Regions from separate parts of the Priestia sp. P1_B12_1 genome, predicted to be linked through region 3. Evidence: riboswitches for the same ligand, from Rfam matches in the RefSeq annotation. Region 3 holds a riboswitch; each other region holds the start of a gene.

Evidence for each region. Region 3 has a riboswitch for thiamine pyrophosphate ahead of tenA (thiaminase II). Riboswitches for the same ligand answer to the same signal wherever they lie in the genome.
Region 1: it holds a riboswitch for thiamine pyrophosphate, as region 3 does, so the genes downstream of both, AC1D0Y_RS06935 (acetylornithine deacetylase) here and tenA (thiaminase II) in region 3, are expected to answer to the same signal.
Region 2: it holds a riboswitch for thiamine pyrophosphate, as region 3 does, so the genes downstream of both, AC1D0Y_RS23140 (thiamine phosphate synthase) here and tenA (thiaminase II) in region 3, are expected to answer to the same signal.

The regions. Positions count from the first base shown of each region.
Region 1 covers NZ_JBFTZR010000002.1:266,776-271,012, reverse strand. Annotated here, with positions in the region: gene tenA (thiaminase II) at 1-272, opposite strand, end outside; gene AC1D0Y_RS06935 (acetylornithine deacetylase) at 278-1,555, opposite strand; TPP riboswitch at 1,670-1,772, opposite strand; gene AC1D0Y_RS06930 (MupG family TIM beta-alpha barrel fold protein) at 1,992-3,002, opposite strand; gene AC1D0Y_RS06925 (PTS transporter subunit EIIC) at 2,999-4,237, opposite strand, start outside.
Region 2 covers NZ_JBFTZR010000009.1:61,061-65,297, reverse strand. Annotated here, with positions in the region: gene AC1D0Y_RS23155 (fluoride efflux transporter FluC) at 279-695, shown strand; gene crcB (fluoride efflux transporter CrcB) at 696-1,085, shown strand; gene AC1D0Y_RS23145 (hypothetical protein) at 1,133-1,348, shown strand; TPP riboswitch at 1,507-1,607, shown strand; gene AC1D0Y_RS23140 (thiamine phosphate synthase) at 1,729-2,352, shown strand; gene thiO (glycine oxidase ThiO) at 2,336-3,463, shown strand; gene thiS (sulfur carrier protein ThiS) at 3,460-3,663, shown strand; gene AC1D0Y_RS23125 (thiazole synthase) at 3,669-4,237, shown strand, end outside.
Region 3 covers NZ_JBFTZR010000003.1:398,445-402,681, reverse strand. Annotated here, with positions in the region: gene AC1D0Y_RS13070 (SDR family NAD(P)-dependent oxidoreductase) at 1-48, shown strand, start outside; gene AC1D0Y_RS13065 (ArsR/SmtB family transcription factor) at 61-363, shown strand; gene AC1D0Y_RS13060 (aldehyde dehydrogenase) at 377-1,777, shown strand; gene tenA (thiaminase II) at 1,806-2,495, opposite strand; TPP riboswitch at 2,591-2,688, opposite strand; gene AC1D0Y_RS13050 (TspO/MBR family protein) at 2,915-3,661, shown strand; gene AC1D0Y_RS13045 (hypothetical protein) at 3,964-4,146, shown strand.

The DNA of each region.
Region 1 (4,237 bases), on a different contig from region 3:
TTGGCATACTCACGGTGCAGGCTCATTTCTTCGTTTAATGTAGAATCCAAAAGTGCAGCAAATTTCCCCATCGTTTGAACATCAGTAGCTTTCATGGCTCCAATCGCAAATAATTTTGCATAATCAATTAGGTAAAGGTAATCTTGAATCATGTAAAAGCGAAACTTCTCCTTTTCAAGCGTTCCGTCTCCCATTCCCTGTACAAAGGGATGATTATGATTTTGACGCCAAATAGGCTGCAGCTTTTCGTATAATCGTTCACTAAATTTCATGATGATCACTCCTTATGCGTATGCAGCCACGTATAAATGAACTGCAACATCACTTTTGTATATTGAACAAGCTGATTTATATCTAATTGTTCGTTCACAGCATGTGCATTTGCTAAATTTCCCGGACCATAAATAGCGGCCGGAATCCCCGCATCAGCTAGCCATCCCCCGTCTGTTACGCTAGTTGACACATCGATTGGGGGCTTTTTCCCTTCAAGTTGTTCATGAGTATGTGCAAGCAGCTGGACTCCAGCATGATTTTCATCAATTTCTAATGACGGGAAGATTTCTCCTCTGTCTTCAATCATTGATGTGCCTCCCCATTCAAAGGTTGGCAGGTTATCTTTTAACCATGGATCTGCTTTTGCAATAGCTAAAATGTATTCTTCCACTTCTTTTGATACTTGGCCGTATGATTCATTGGGATAATAGTGAACGGTGACCCACAGCCTGCATTCATCTGCAATAAAAGCAGCATGTCTTCCCCCTTCGATTACTGCTGGATTAATCGTATTTGTTCCCGGCAAAAATCCTGGATAGCTTTTTGTAACAGCCCAGTGGCGCTCCAATTCTTGCAGCCCTCCGATCACTTTTGCCATCTTCTCAATAGCACTCGCAGCTAACAGACCTCCTCCAGCATGAATCATACTTCGGCGTGTACCGTCATGATAGGTTTTACTGCTTTTTATCGTAATCCATCCCGTGATCACTCCGCCTTGACCTTGAATATGTAAATCACTCGTATCAGCAACAAGCGCAAAGTCAGCTGTATATCCTTTCTGACAGCATTGCAGCGTACCTGCCTCTCCCACTTCTTCTCCTACAACGGATTCAAAAATCAAGTCTCCCGGCAGTTCGATTCCTGCTTCTGTTAAAAGCTGGACTGCAAATAATGCTCCTGCCAAGCCGCCTTTCATATCAGCAACTCCGCGTCCGATTATCATGTTGTCTTTTACCACAGCTTCAAACGGATTTGTCTCCCACTTTTCATTTTCTTGTACCTCAGCTACATCCATATGCCCGTTAATAATTAAGCTTTGATAGTCAGCTGATTTTTTCCCTTTTAACGTGCCCACTACAATAGGATCGTTGCAATATAAATCCCACATATCGATGGAAAAACCGCAGTTTTCAAGGAAATCCGCTACGTAGCGCTGCGCTTCATTAGAATTTCGTGCAGGAGGCGCTGGCGTTTTATATGCAACAAGCGTTTTTACTAACTGGATTAGCTCCCCTTTGCGCTCCTCTACCTGTTTGACAAGCAAATCAATTGTTTCTTCCATGTATGACACCTTCCTTTACGCATAAAAAAACACTTCTTTCGCAGGAAAGAAGTGTTTTTGTTTATATACAAAAAATTATTATAACGAGTTCGTAAGGAAATACCATACAAAACATCCATTACAATACCTCTTTCCTACGCTAGTATTACCTAGTTCAGGTTATAAGGGTTAAGACTTCTCGTCTCTCTCAGCTTAGAAAGCACCCCTAGTGGCGTTGTATCTCTATAAAATTAAACGATTATCATATGTTTACCTGTAATAGTTTTATCATAGTAAAGCGTTTTATTCAATAGAAAGGTTCATGATTCAGCAATGAAAATAGTTTCCTTTTTAGTAAAATAAAAAGCACACACTTTTTTTAAGCAGTGTGTGCTCTTTACTTTTATAAGCTTACTAGTTAGCTATCGGCTTCTTTAAAAATACACCGTTTTTCCATTCAGACAGGAACAAGCTCAAGTTTTTGCCCCGGTTTCACTAACGAAAGCAGCTCATGATCTTCTTCTATCACATACCCAATCACGTTCACATTCGCATTTGCAGGCAAATTCGTTTTAGCTATTTGAACCTCTCCTCTATAACGTCCGTAGCCATCATTGTCCATTGTAATTGCTCCGATTCTGCGCTCGACTGTATGAAATGGCGGCACCGGTTTTACAGATCGTGTATCAACTAAACGCAGAGCGTCTCTTGATACATCTGGACGCACGCTGTACGTTCCCTCTATATGAGGTGAACGAATGCGCAGCGGAATAATGCTGCTTTCTTGATATTGAACCAAACGCTTTAATAAATTTGAACCGGCATATGGATCTCCAATATAAACCTCCGCTACTCCGCAGCCGTATAAATCTACTGCAGAGGTAAAAGGGCATCTATTACGGTCTTTTTCTCTAGTAGGAAGACCTTGATAAATAGGGCCTCTCTTTTCGCCTTCCCCGGGAATATAAGCGCAGACTGGGATACGAAGTTCATTAAATAAATCTGTCTGCTGTTGAAAAAATGTTTCTTCAAGCCCTGTTTCAGGCCGCGGATAAAAATTATGCCATGCAAGCAGCTGATGATGATGAAGACCTGCACATAAGAGTGCTTCAATTTCTTGTTTGGATAACGTACTTGCATTAACGGCAATATAAAATTCATTCGCAAGCGAAAGAGTTTCTGCTGTGCTAAACCCATCGTCTAGTCTAATACCAGATACGCCAAGTGAAGATAGCGACATAAGGCTTTCGATACCTAAATGAACCGGCGTATGCTTGGATACGTCTGCATACACGCTTATTCCACAATCTCTAGCCACATACAGCAGTTCTTTTGCCCGTTCAGCCAAATCTCCTTTTTCCTCTGGAATGTGAAGCGAAGTGAATGCACGTGTGACGCCGCACTCACTTGCTTCTATTAATCTTTTTTTAGCATCACTATCATTTAAATAAAACGAAATGCCAATCATTCAAACTCTCTCGCCATTTCATCGTTGAATCCAAAGAAATACGTACAAACAAAGCCGGCTGCGTAAGCAACAACTAACCCGAGTAAATAAAGAAGAATTTGATGCGCATGAACTAAAAACGTAAGCGGCAAACCTGAGACTCCCACTGCTACAGTCGCAATATGAAAGTGCGCCTGAAACGCTCCGCCGATTCCAGCTCCAAGACAAGCGGTTAAAAAGGGGCGTCCTAAAGGAAGTGTGACTCCAAAAATAAGCGGCTCTCCAATTCCAAGCAGCCCTGAAGGTAGAGCGCCTCCAATTGCTCGCTTTAAACGTTTTTTCTTTGTTTTGATATAGATAGCAAAAGCTGCACCGACCTGACCGGCTCCGCCCATTGCTAGTATAGGAAGAAGCGGATCATCTCCAATTGAATTGATAAGCTCTAAATGAACAGGAGTAAGACCTTGATGAAGTCCTGTAATGACGAGCGGCAAAAATGTTGCTCCTAAAACAAAGCCTGCTACAACTCCTCCAACCTCCAAAACTCCTAAAAGGCCTTTTGTGATTCCGTCTGAAATCAAGCCGCCGATTGGCATGAATACTACATACGTAATAATGCCTGTAATTAACACCGTAACGGTTGGTGTAATAATAATATCCAGTGACTGAGGGACAAATTTACGCACACGTTTTTCCACTACGGCCATAAAGATTGCTGCAAGCAAGACTCCTATTAAGCCACCCCGACCCGGCAAAAGTGCTTCACCAAAAAGTTTAATATCAGCTACGGCAGGATTAATGACTAAAATACCTGCTAAGCCCCCTAAAGCCGGCGAACCACCAAATTCTTTTGCCGCATTAATACCTACTAAAATACCCAGATAAGCAAATAAGCCGCTTCCGATAACGGTTAAAAGAATAGCAATCTGTGAATCTGCAGGAAGCCACTTCGCTTGAACTGCTGCTTTTGTCACTCCGGTGATAAGTCCAGATGCTACAAGAGCAGGTATTAACGGAATAAAAATACTTGCAATTCGGCGAAGCAAGAGCTTAAACGGAGTTGCGTTTTTTTCTTTCAGCTCCGATTTCCGCTGAGCCGCACGGTTTTCTAAATTAATACCGCCAGATTCATCAATTAACTTTTCAAACTCCTCTGTTACTTTGTTTACTTTTCCAGGACCAATAATGATTTGCAGCGTTTCTTCTTCCACTAATCCGAGTACGCCTTCAAGCTTTCGTATATCTGCCTTTTTTAC
Region 2 (4,237 bases), on a different contig from region 3:
ACTAAACAAGAACACAGCAAAAGTCAACAAAAAAAACTTATACGATTAATGTGACTTAAAATAAGGGAAATATACCTTCTATACACGGTTTGTCATAAGGATACAGAAAGATTTTAAAATTTGGATTAAGTGGATTTTTAAGGGAGATTTGAGGAGTAAAAAGGAAGTTTCATGCGACGATTTTCTCTTTCATTTTTTCATGACTTTTGGTGCAATAAACATATAGTTAAATGTTAAGGTAGAAATAAATTCCTTATGGTACACTTAAAGAAGAATTTATGAAACGGAGCGATATGATGAAAGCCATAAACTTAATCTCAATTGCCTTTGGTGCTATCGCTGGTACATATGCACGTTATTTGCTGAATCTTTCCTTATTATATACGGGCTATCCAATAGGAACGGTAATTGAAAACCTATTAGGAAGCTTCATACTAGGCCTATTAACAGGATTTTTTGTGTGGAAAAAGCCAAAAGAATGGATAAAGCTTGGACTAGGAGTTGGCGTATGCGGCGGTTTTACAACGTATTCAACGTTTGCAGGAGACGTCATTTCTCTCACTCAGCACCATTTATTTGGGGGAGCCATTTATGTAATTGTCTCTTTAGTAGGTGGAATCTTTCTTGCTTTAGCAGGCTATCTATGCGGTGAAGCGGCAGGAAAAAATTTAGTGAAAGTACATGAGGTGAAGTAAATGAGCATAGTGAGCTTGGCACTTGGCGGGGCAGCTGGAGGAATATGCCGTTATCTTTTGGGTTTAAAAGTTACAAAAACAGTTTCAAACCCTCCTTTTCCAGTATCAATGCTGTTTGTAAACTTGCTCGGTGCGTTTGGACTTGGTCTTTTTTACGGTAGTTATTATGGAAAGGTTCCGAGTCATGCTTATGATGATTCAATATTTTTAATGATTGGCATTGGGTTTTTTGGTGCCTTTACCACTTTTTCAACGTTTAGTATGGAAACCGTACAGTTAATTCGAGAAAAATCTTATCGAAAAATGTTGGCGTACGTGGGGATTTCAGCATTTGGAACAGTTGGTTTATTTACAGTCGGTTTACTGGCAGGGACGTTTTTATTTAAGTAAAGAGAACGTTTCTAGTAGGGAAAAACAAAAAGACGGAGAAGTAGAGAATGGATAGAAAAGCAGAAGTTTGGAAATACATTTTGTTGATTGTAGCTGTTGCAGGTCAGATCATCGGTTTTTTATTTTTATTTATAAATGTTGTGGCAGCATTTATTTTTTACGGTTTTTATATTCTAACTTTTATTATGTTACTCCTGCTGTTTATATGGGATCGGAAAAAGGAAAAAGACAAAGAAGAATTCGACGACTATACCGATTACTAACCATATAAAAAGCAGAATGATGCGGTGCGCCGAGCCTCTTAGTAAAGAAGCCTAAAAGATACCTCTATAAAAGGAAGAGAGCCGTAAGAGCATAAAGGGATATTGTATTTACATCTAGTTGTGTTATAATTTTAAGTACGAAAACAAAATCAATAAATAGCAATCACTAGGGGAGCTTTTGAAGCTGAGACGAATGTATTTCGGACCCTTTGAACCTGATCTGGTTTGGACCAGCGTAGGGAAGTGGCGATCATGTTTACATAAAGATGCATGCTAACCACTCTACGTTGTAGAGTGGTTTTTTGTATGTAATAAAGCCCTCTAAACAAGATGAAGTGATTGAAATTTCTCTTTATTCTGAATGGAAAGGTTTCGATCATGTGGATATTCCTAAATTTCATGTCATTACAACAGATAAGCAGCCAATCGAAGAGCTTCAAAAAATTTTAACAGCTATCGCGCCTTTTGCGGGCGCCGTTCATATTAGAGAAAAAGAAAAAACGGCAAAGCAGATTCAATGTTTACTAGAAAGCCTGCCATTTTGTTGCTCTAAAATTATTGTGAACGATCGAGTTGATGTAGCGCATGCTTTAAAAGCAAAAGGCGTACAGCTTGCCTATCATAGTTTAGACGTTTCGTTTGTTATAGACGCATTTCCTTCTCTCATGGTCGGAAAGTCAGTTCACTCTGTGGAAGAGGCTTTAGAAGCTGAAAAAGATGGTGCTCACTACATTCTATACGGACATATTTATTCAACACGTTCAAAAAAAGGATTAAGAAGTCGAGGGGTAGCAGCGCTAAAAGAAGTAGTAGATGCTGTGCAGATACCGGTTATTGCCATTGGAGGAATTACACCTGTAAATGCCAAAGAGGTGCTTCAAACAGGAGCACACGGTATAGCTGTGATGTCTGATGTCATGCTTGCGCAAGATCCCCTTAAAGCGATTAAACAATATTCTCATATATGGACATCTGGAGGTGGAGAAAATGAAGCAGCATTATGATGTACTGTTAATCGGAGGAGGTATAATCAGCTCTTCTATCGCTTATCATTTGTCAAAACAAGGAGCGTCAGTAGCTATTCTTGAACGCAATCAAATTGGTTGTGAAGCTTCAAGTGCAGCCGCTGGTATTTTAGGTGCTCAAGCTGAAATTGATGAAGAAGGTCCTCTTTTAGACCTTGCTATTAAGAGCAGAAGCATGTTTCCTGAACTGGTGAAGGAACTAAAAGAAAAAACGGCTATCGACGTAGAGCTCATTCAAAAAGGCTTATTAAAAGTTGCTGTAACAGAAGAAGATGCACACGTATTAAAGAAAAAAGCCGCTCAGCACCACCGGTGGGATGAACATGTAAGATGGATCGATGTAAAAGAAGCACGTTTGTTAGAACCCGGGCTCTCTCCAGACATATACGGAGCCATTACAATACCGGGAGACGGCCAGCTAGCTCCGGCTAAGTTAACCCAAGCTCTTGCTCATGGAGCCTTGTATCACGGAGCAGATGTATTCGAATACTGTGACGTTCATTCTCTTATTATGGAAAATGAAACGGTAAAAGGTGTACAGACATCCAAAGGCTCTTTTTATGGAGAAAAAGTAGTTATTGCAGCAGGCTCATGGGCTAAACGCTTTATTTCTTCTGAACATTTAGGTCAGGTGTTTCCTGTAAAAGGAGAGTGTATTGCTCTGCAAAGTCATAAGCCGCTGCTTTCTAAAACGATTTTTTTAGATGAAGGTTTTTACTTAGTGCCAAAGACTGGTGGAAGAATCGTAATAGGGGCAACTAAGCTACAGCATGATTTTACCAAGACGGTTTCTGCACAAGGTATTCAATTTTTGCTGAATAAAGCTTCTGCGCTTCTGCCGGCTATTAAAGATGCTACATTTGAAAAAGCATGGGCAGGTCTTCGTCCACAAACAAATGATGGCTGGCCTTATTTAGGAGAGCATCCTGAAATAGCGAATCTACACATGGCATTTGGCCACTACCGAAATGGTATTTTATTAAGTGCTGCAACTGGAAAAATTATGGCTGATGCTTTGTTAGGGAAAAAGCCGAATCATTCATTTTTTACATCATTTCAGCTAACTAGAGTAATGGAGGGAGTTCATTGAATCTAATCATTAATGGTAAGACCGTTACTGTTGGAGATGAAATTGAAACGGTTCAGCACTTATTGCAGGCTCAGAACTTGCATGAACGAGTGATAATTGTTGAGCTAAACAAGAATATTTTACAAAAAGAAGAACATAGTGATGCAAGTTTGAAAGATGGAGATGCATTAGAAGTCGTTTCATTTGTAGGAGGAGGATGAAGAGTATGTTAAAAATTGGACAATATACATTTAATTCACGTTTATTATTAGGAACAGGGAAATTTCCGGACTTTACGACTCAGCGTCAAGCGGTAGAAGAGTCAGAAACAGAAATTTTAACATTTGCTGTGAGACGAATGGATATTTTTGATCAAAATCAGCCTAATTTATTAGAAGCGCTTGATGTGAAGCGTTTCACTCTTTTGCCTAACACTGCTGGAGCAAAAAATGCAGAAGAGGCCGTACGTATTGCTAAATTAGCAAAGGCTTCTGGACTTTGTGACATGGTGAAAGTAGAAGTAATTGGATGTGATAAAACGCTGCTTCCTGATCCAGTTGAAACATTAAAAGCCAGTGAAGAACTGTTAAAAGAGGGCTTTACCGTTTTACCTTACACATCAGATGATGTTTTACTTGCGCGTCGTTTAGAGGAGTTAGGCGTACATGCCATTATGCCAGGAGCTTCGCCTATCGGTTCAGGTCAAGGTATTATTAATCCGTTGAACATGCGTTTTATCATTGAACAATCAACTGTTCCAGTAATTGTAGATGCAGGTATTGGAACGGCTTCAGA
Region 3 (4,237 bases):
AGAAAGTGGCTTACATCCGTTGTCCGCAGAACACAAGAAATTAAATAAAGGAGAATCTATATGAGTCAAAAAGCAGTCGAGTTATTTCGTGCCAGCATTCCTATTTTTCAGGCGCTAAGTGATTCAGCAAGACAAGATATTATTTTGCTGCTCGCGGAAAAAGAGCCTTTAACCGTAAATGAAATTGCAAAGGAGTCTGCGCTATCACGACCGGCAATTTCTCATCATTTAAAAATTCTACGCGATCAAAAGCTTGTGCAAATTGAGCAAAAAGGAACGCAGAGATATTATTCATTAGCTTTAAATGAGGCAGTTGAGCTATTAAAAAACTTGCTTGCTACAGTTGAAAGCGAATGTTTATAGGGAGATGAAAAAGATGAACCACGAGCAATTTTATATCACAGATGAAACGGTCATTGAGCATATTGTCTCTACACAAAAGCAGTATTTCTATGCGCAAAAGACAAAGAGTATCAGCAGCCGCATTCAAGCGCTGAATAAGCTAAGAGAAATAGTCAAACAAAATGAGCAGAGAATTATGGATGCTTTAAAACAAGATTTAAATAAATCTGAAGTAGAGGCTTACACGTCGGAAATCGGGATTTTACTAGAGGAGATTCGGTTTACGCTTAAACATTTAGCAAAATGGATGAAGCCTAAAAAAGTAAAAACCGCTTTAACACATGTGGGCTCTAAAGGGAAAATTGTTCCTGAACCGTATGGAGTTGCGTTAATTATTGCTCCGTGGAACTATCCGTTTCAATTAGCACTGTCTCCTTTAGTGGGAGCGATTGCCGCTGGAAACACGGCGATTATAAAACCTTCTGAACTAACGCCTAGCGTATCTCGCGTTATACAAGAATTACTGGCTGAAGCTTTTGACCCAGCATTTGTGACGGTGGTTGAAGGGGCTGTAGACACGACAAGTCTGCTTTTAAAACAGCCCCTTGATTATATTTTCTTTACGGGAAGTGTAAATGTAGGGAAAATTATTATGCAAGAAGCAGGGAAGCAGCTTATCCCCGTCACGCTTGAGCTAGGCGGAAAAAGTCCGTGCATTGTACATGAAGACGCAAACCTAGATCTTGCAGCGAAGCGAATTATGTTTGGTAAAGGGATGAATGCAGGCCAGACGTGCGTTGCTCCTGATTATTTGCTCGTGCATAAAAAAGTGAAAGCGCCGCTTGTAGAGAAACTTCGCGAAGCAATTTCTCAATTTTACGGTAGTAATCCACTTGAAAGCGACCGCTACGGCCGTATTGTCAGTGAGCGTCATTTTACTCGGCTAGTTGAGTTTTTAAAAGACGGAAATGCTATAGTTGGAGGCGGGTACAATAAGGACACGCTAACAATAGAACCTACGGTGTTAAGTGAAGTAAGCTGGACATCAGACGTTATGCAAGAAGAAATCTTTGGGCCTATTCTTCCTATGATTGAATATGAAACACTAGACGAAGTCATTCATAAAGTTCAAGAAAAAGCTAAGCCGTTAGCTCTTTACTTATTTACAGAAAGTGAAGATGTGCAAAACGTCATAACGGAGCGCCTTTCATTTGGAGGAGGCTGTATAAACGATACGCTTATGCATATCGCTACGCCATATTTGCCGTTTGGCGGAGTGGGAGAAAGCGGCACGGGTCAATATCATGGAAAAGACAGCTTTCAGACATTCACTCATTTTAAAAGCATGCTGTCTCAAACAACCAAGTTTGATTTGTCATTCCGCTATCCTTCGGAAAAACAAAGCTTGAAAATGATCAAAAAACTATTGAAATAAAAGAGCCTCCTGATAGGAGGCTTTTTCGTTATTTTGAAAGGGAAAGCTGAGAAAGCGGCCATTTTTCTTGGGTATATGCCATTTCCCAAAATAAATACTCCAGTTCACAGCTTTTGATGAAGTGATCTTTCATACGGTTACGTTCTTCTTCAGTCGCTTGTTCGGCGAGTTCATCAAGCTTGTTACAAAACCATTGTGTTGTGCCATTCATTTCTTCATTATTATAAAACTGAATCCATTCATAAAAAGGATGAGAAGGAGATGGATTTACTTGTTCTGTAATGCGCTGGCCAATTTCAACGTACGTCCATGGACATGGAAGAAGCACTGCAATGATTTCTGCTAAGCTGCCTGTATGCGCAACACTTGTCATATGGTTAATGTAGTGGCTGGCCGTCGGTGAAAGCGTCTCAGTGTGAAGGTCTTCATAACGTACGCCTGCTACTTCACAAAAATTATTGTGAGGATGTACTTCACTATGTAATACCGTAGAAATGCCGGCATTAAAGGCTTCCATTTCGGTACGCGTGCGGCATTTTGTTAAAGCAGCGCCGTAAATGCGAACAAATGCTGTTAAGTATTCGTAATCTTGAGAAACGTAGTGAATAAGCGCTTCTTTTGGCACGTTTCCTTCAGCAATTCCTTTAATAAAAGGATGGTTAAAAATGGCTTCGTAAATATAGTTTGCTTCTTGTCTTAATTGAGATGAAAATGACATCAAAATCCTCCTTTAATATGAGGAAGTCACAAACAAGCACATAAAGGAAATAAAAAACACTCCGTTTATAAACGGAGTGGCAAAGGACAGTAAAAAACTGAACATTGCCACTTTCCTACGCTGGTATGAGCCAGATCAGGTTCAAAGGGATCAAGAAAACTTGTCTCAGCCGGTGGCACCCCTAGTGGACTTCCTATTAATCTAAGTTTAACTTACCATATATTCTGAAAAATAGAAAGCGTTATGGGAAATTGTGTGCTAACCGCTTTTCTTTCTTAAAGAGGAAATTTCTTAAAGCTATTTTTAATCATTTTTGTTTAAAAATGCATATTTTTAGGGAAGAAGAGGTATTAATGAAGGGAAGAGCCGTTTTCGTCTCCGAAACACTCCCATATAAATAGAAGAAAGGAGAGAACAAAATGGCGAAATTTCGTTTGTATGCTGTATTAAATACAGTAGGCTTGGCTATTACACTGCTTGTGAATTATTTAGCAAATGCCATTCCAATAGGAGGCAAAACAACGGGAGAAGCTTCTGCGCAAGTTCCTACGTTGTTTACACCAGCTGGTTATGCCTTTGCTATCTGGGGCGTTATTTATTTATTATTAACCATTTGGGTTATACGCCAATTTTTTGCAAGAGAAGATCAAAAGGAAATATATGCACGTATCGGCATTTGGTTTTTTCTAAACTGTTTGTTAAATAGTGCGTGGATCTTTATTTTCCAAAACGATTACTATAAGTTATCTCTTTTAGTTATGCTCTTTATTCTAGGCACATTAATGATTGTGTATTCCATTATTCAGCATTCTCGAATGACGACATGGTTTATGCGTCTGCCAATTTCGCTTTATCTTGGATGGATTTCTGTTGCGACTATTGTCAATGTGTTTGTCGTATTTCAAGCAAATGGAATACAGCACTTGCTTGGCTTAAACGAGTTAGCATGGACGATTATTATGCTGCTGGTAGGAGCTGTGCTGGGCATCATGTTTACATTAAAAAACCGAGACGCTGTTTATCCGCTTGTTTTTATTTGGGCTTATATTGCCATTGCAGTGAAGCAAAGTGGAAATCAGCCAATTGTCATGACTGTCATTATTTCGATTGTTTTATTAGCAATTGCCATTATTGTGGGACTGATTAAACGCTATAGACGTTTTTAAAAAGAAGCTCTAGCTTTTGTAAGCTAGAGCTTTTTATGATGCTCTTTTGATTGTAAAAAAGCAGCTGTAAAAGCAATTAAGCTAATTAAAATACCAAAAGGAACAACAATTGGTACGAATGATAAAATAAATGTCATAAGTGTAACCTCCATGTTGCATCGGTGCATAATGAAAAATTCAACTTTTTTAAATTGAAGTTCCGCTACTATAGTATGCTAGGCTTTATGTTTGGAGCCTATATGTTTAGAAATAAACGAAAAAGGCAACATACGTTACATACAGGTTATATAGGAGGAGTTAAAATGGAAACATATTTAGTCGCTTACACAGATAAAGATGATATGGAATATAAACAAGTGACGTGCGAGAGCTATGAAGATGCAGAGCGTACGGTCCTTCGTTTAGAGAGAGAAGGGCATATGCATATTGAAGAAATTTCAAATCAAGAAGCCTACCGTGGAGATGAATCATCGTACAGAGAATAAATTTTGAATAGAAACACCGACCTTAAAATGAAGAAGCAGCTGCTTCTTCATTTTTTCTATTCTATATAGATATCGTTTTATAGAAAAAAGT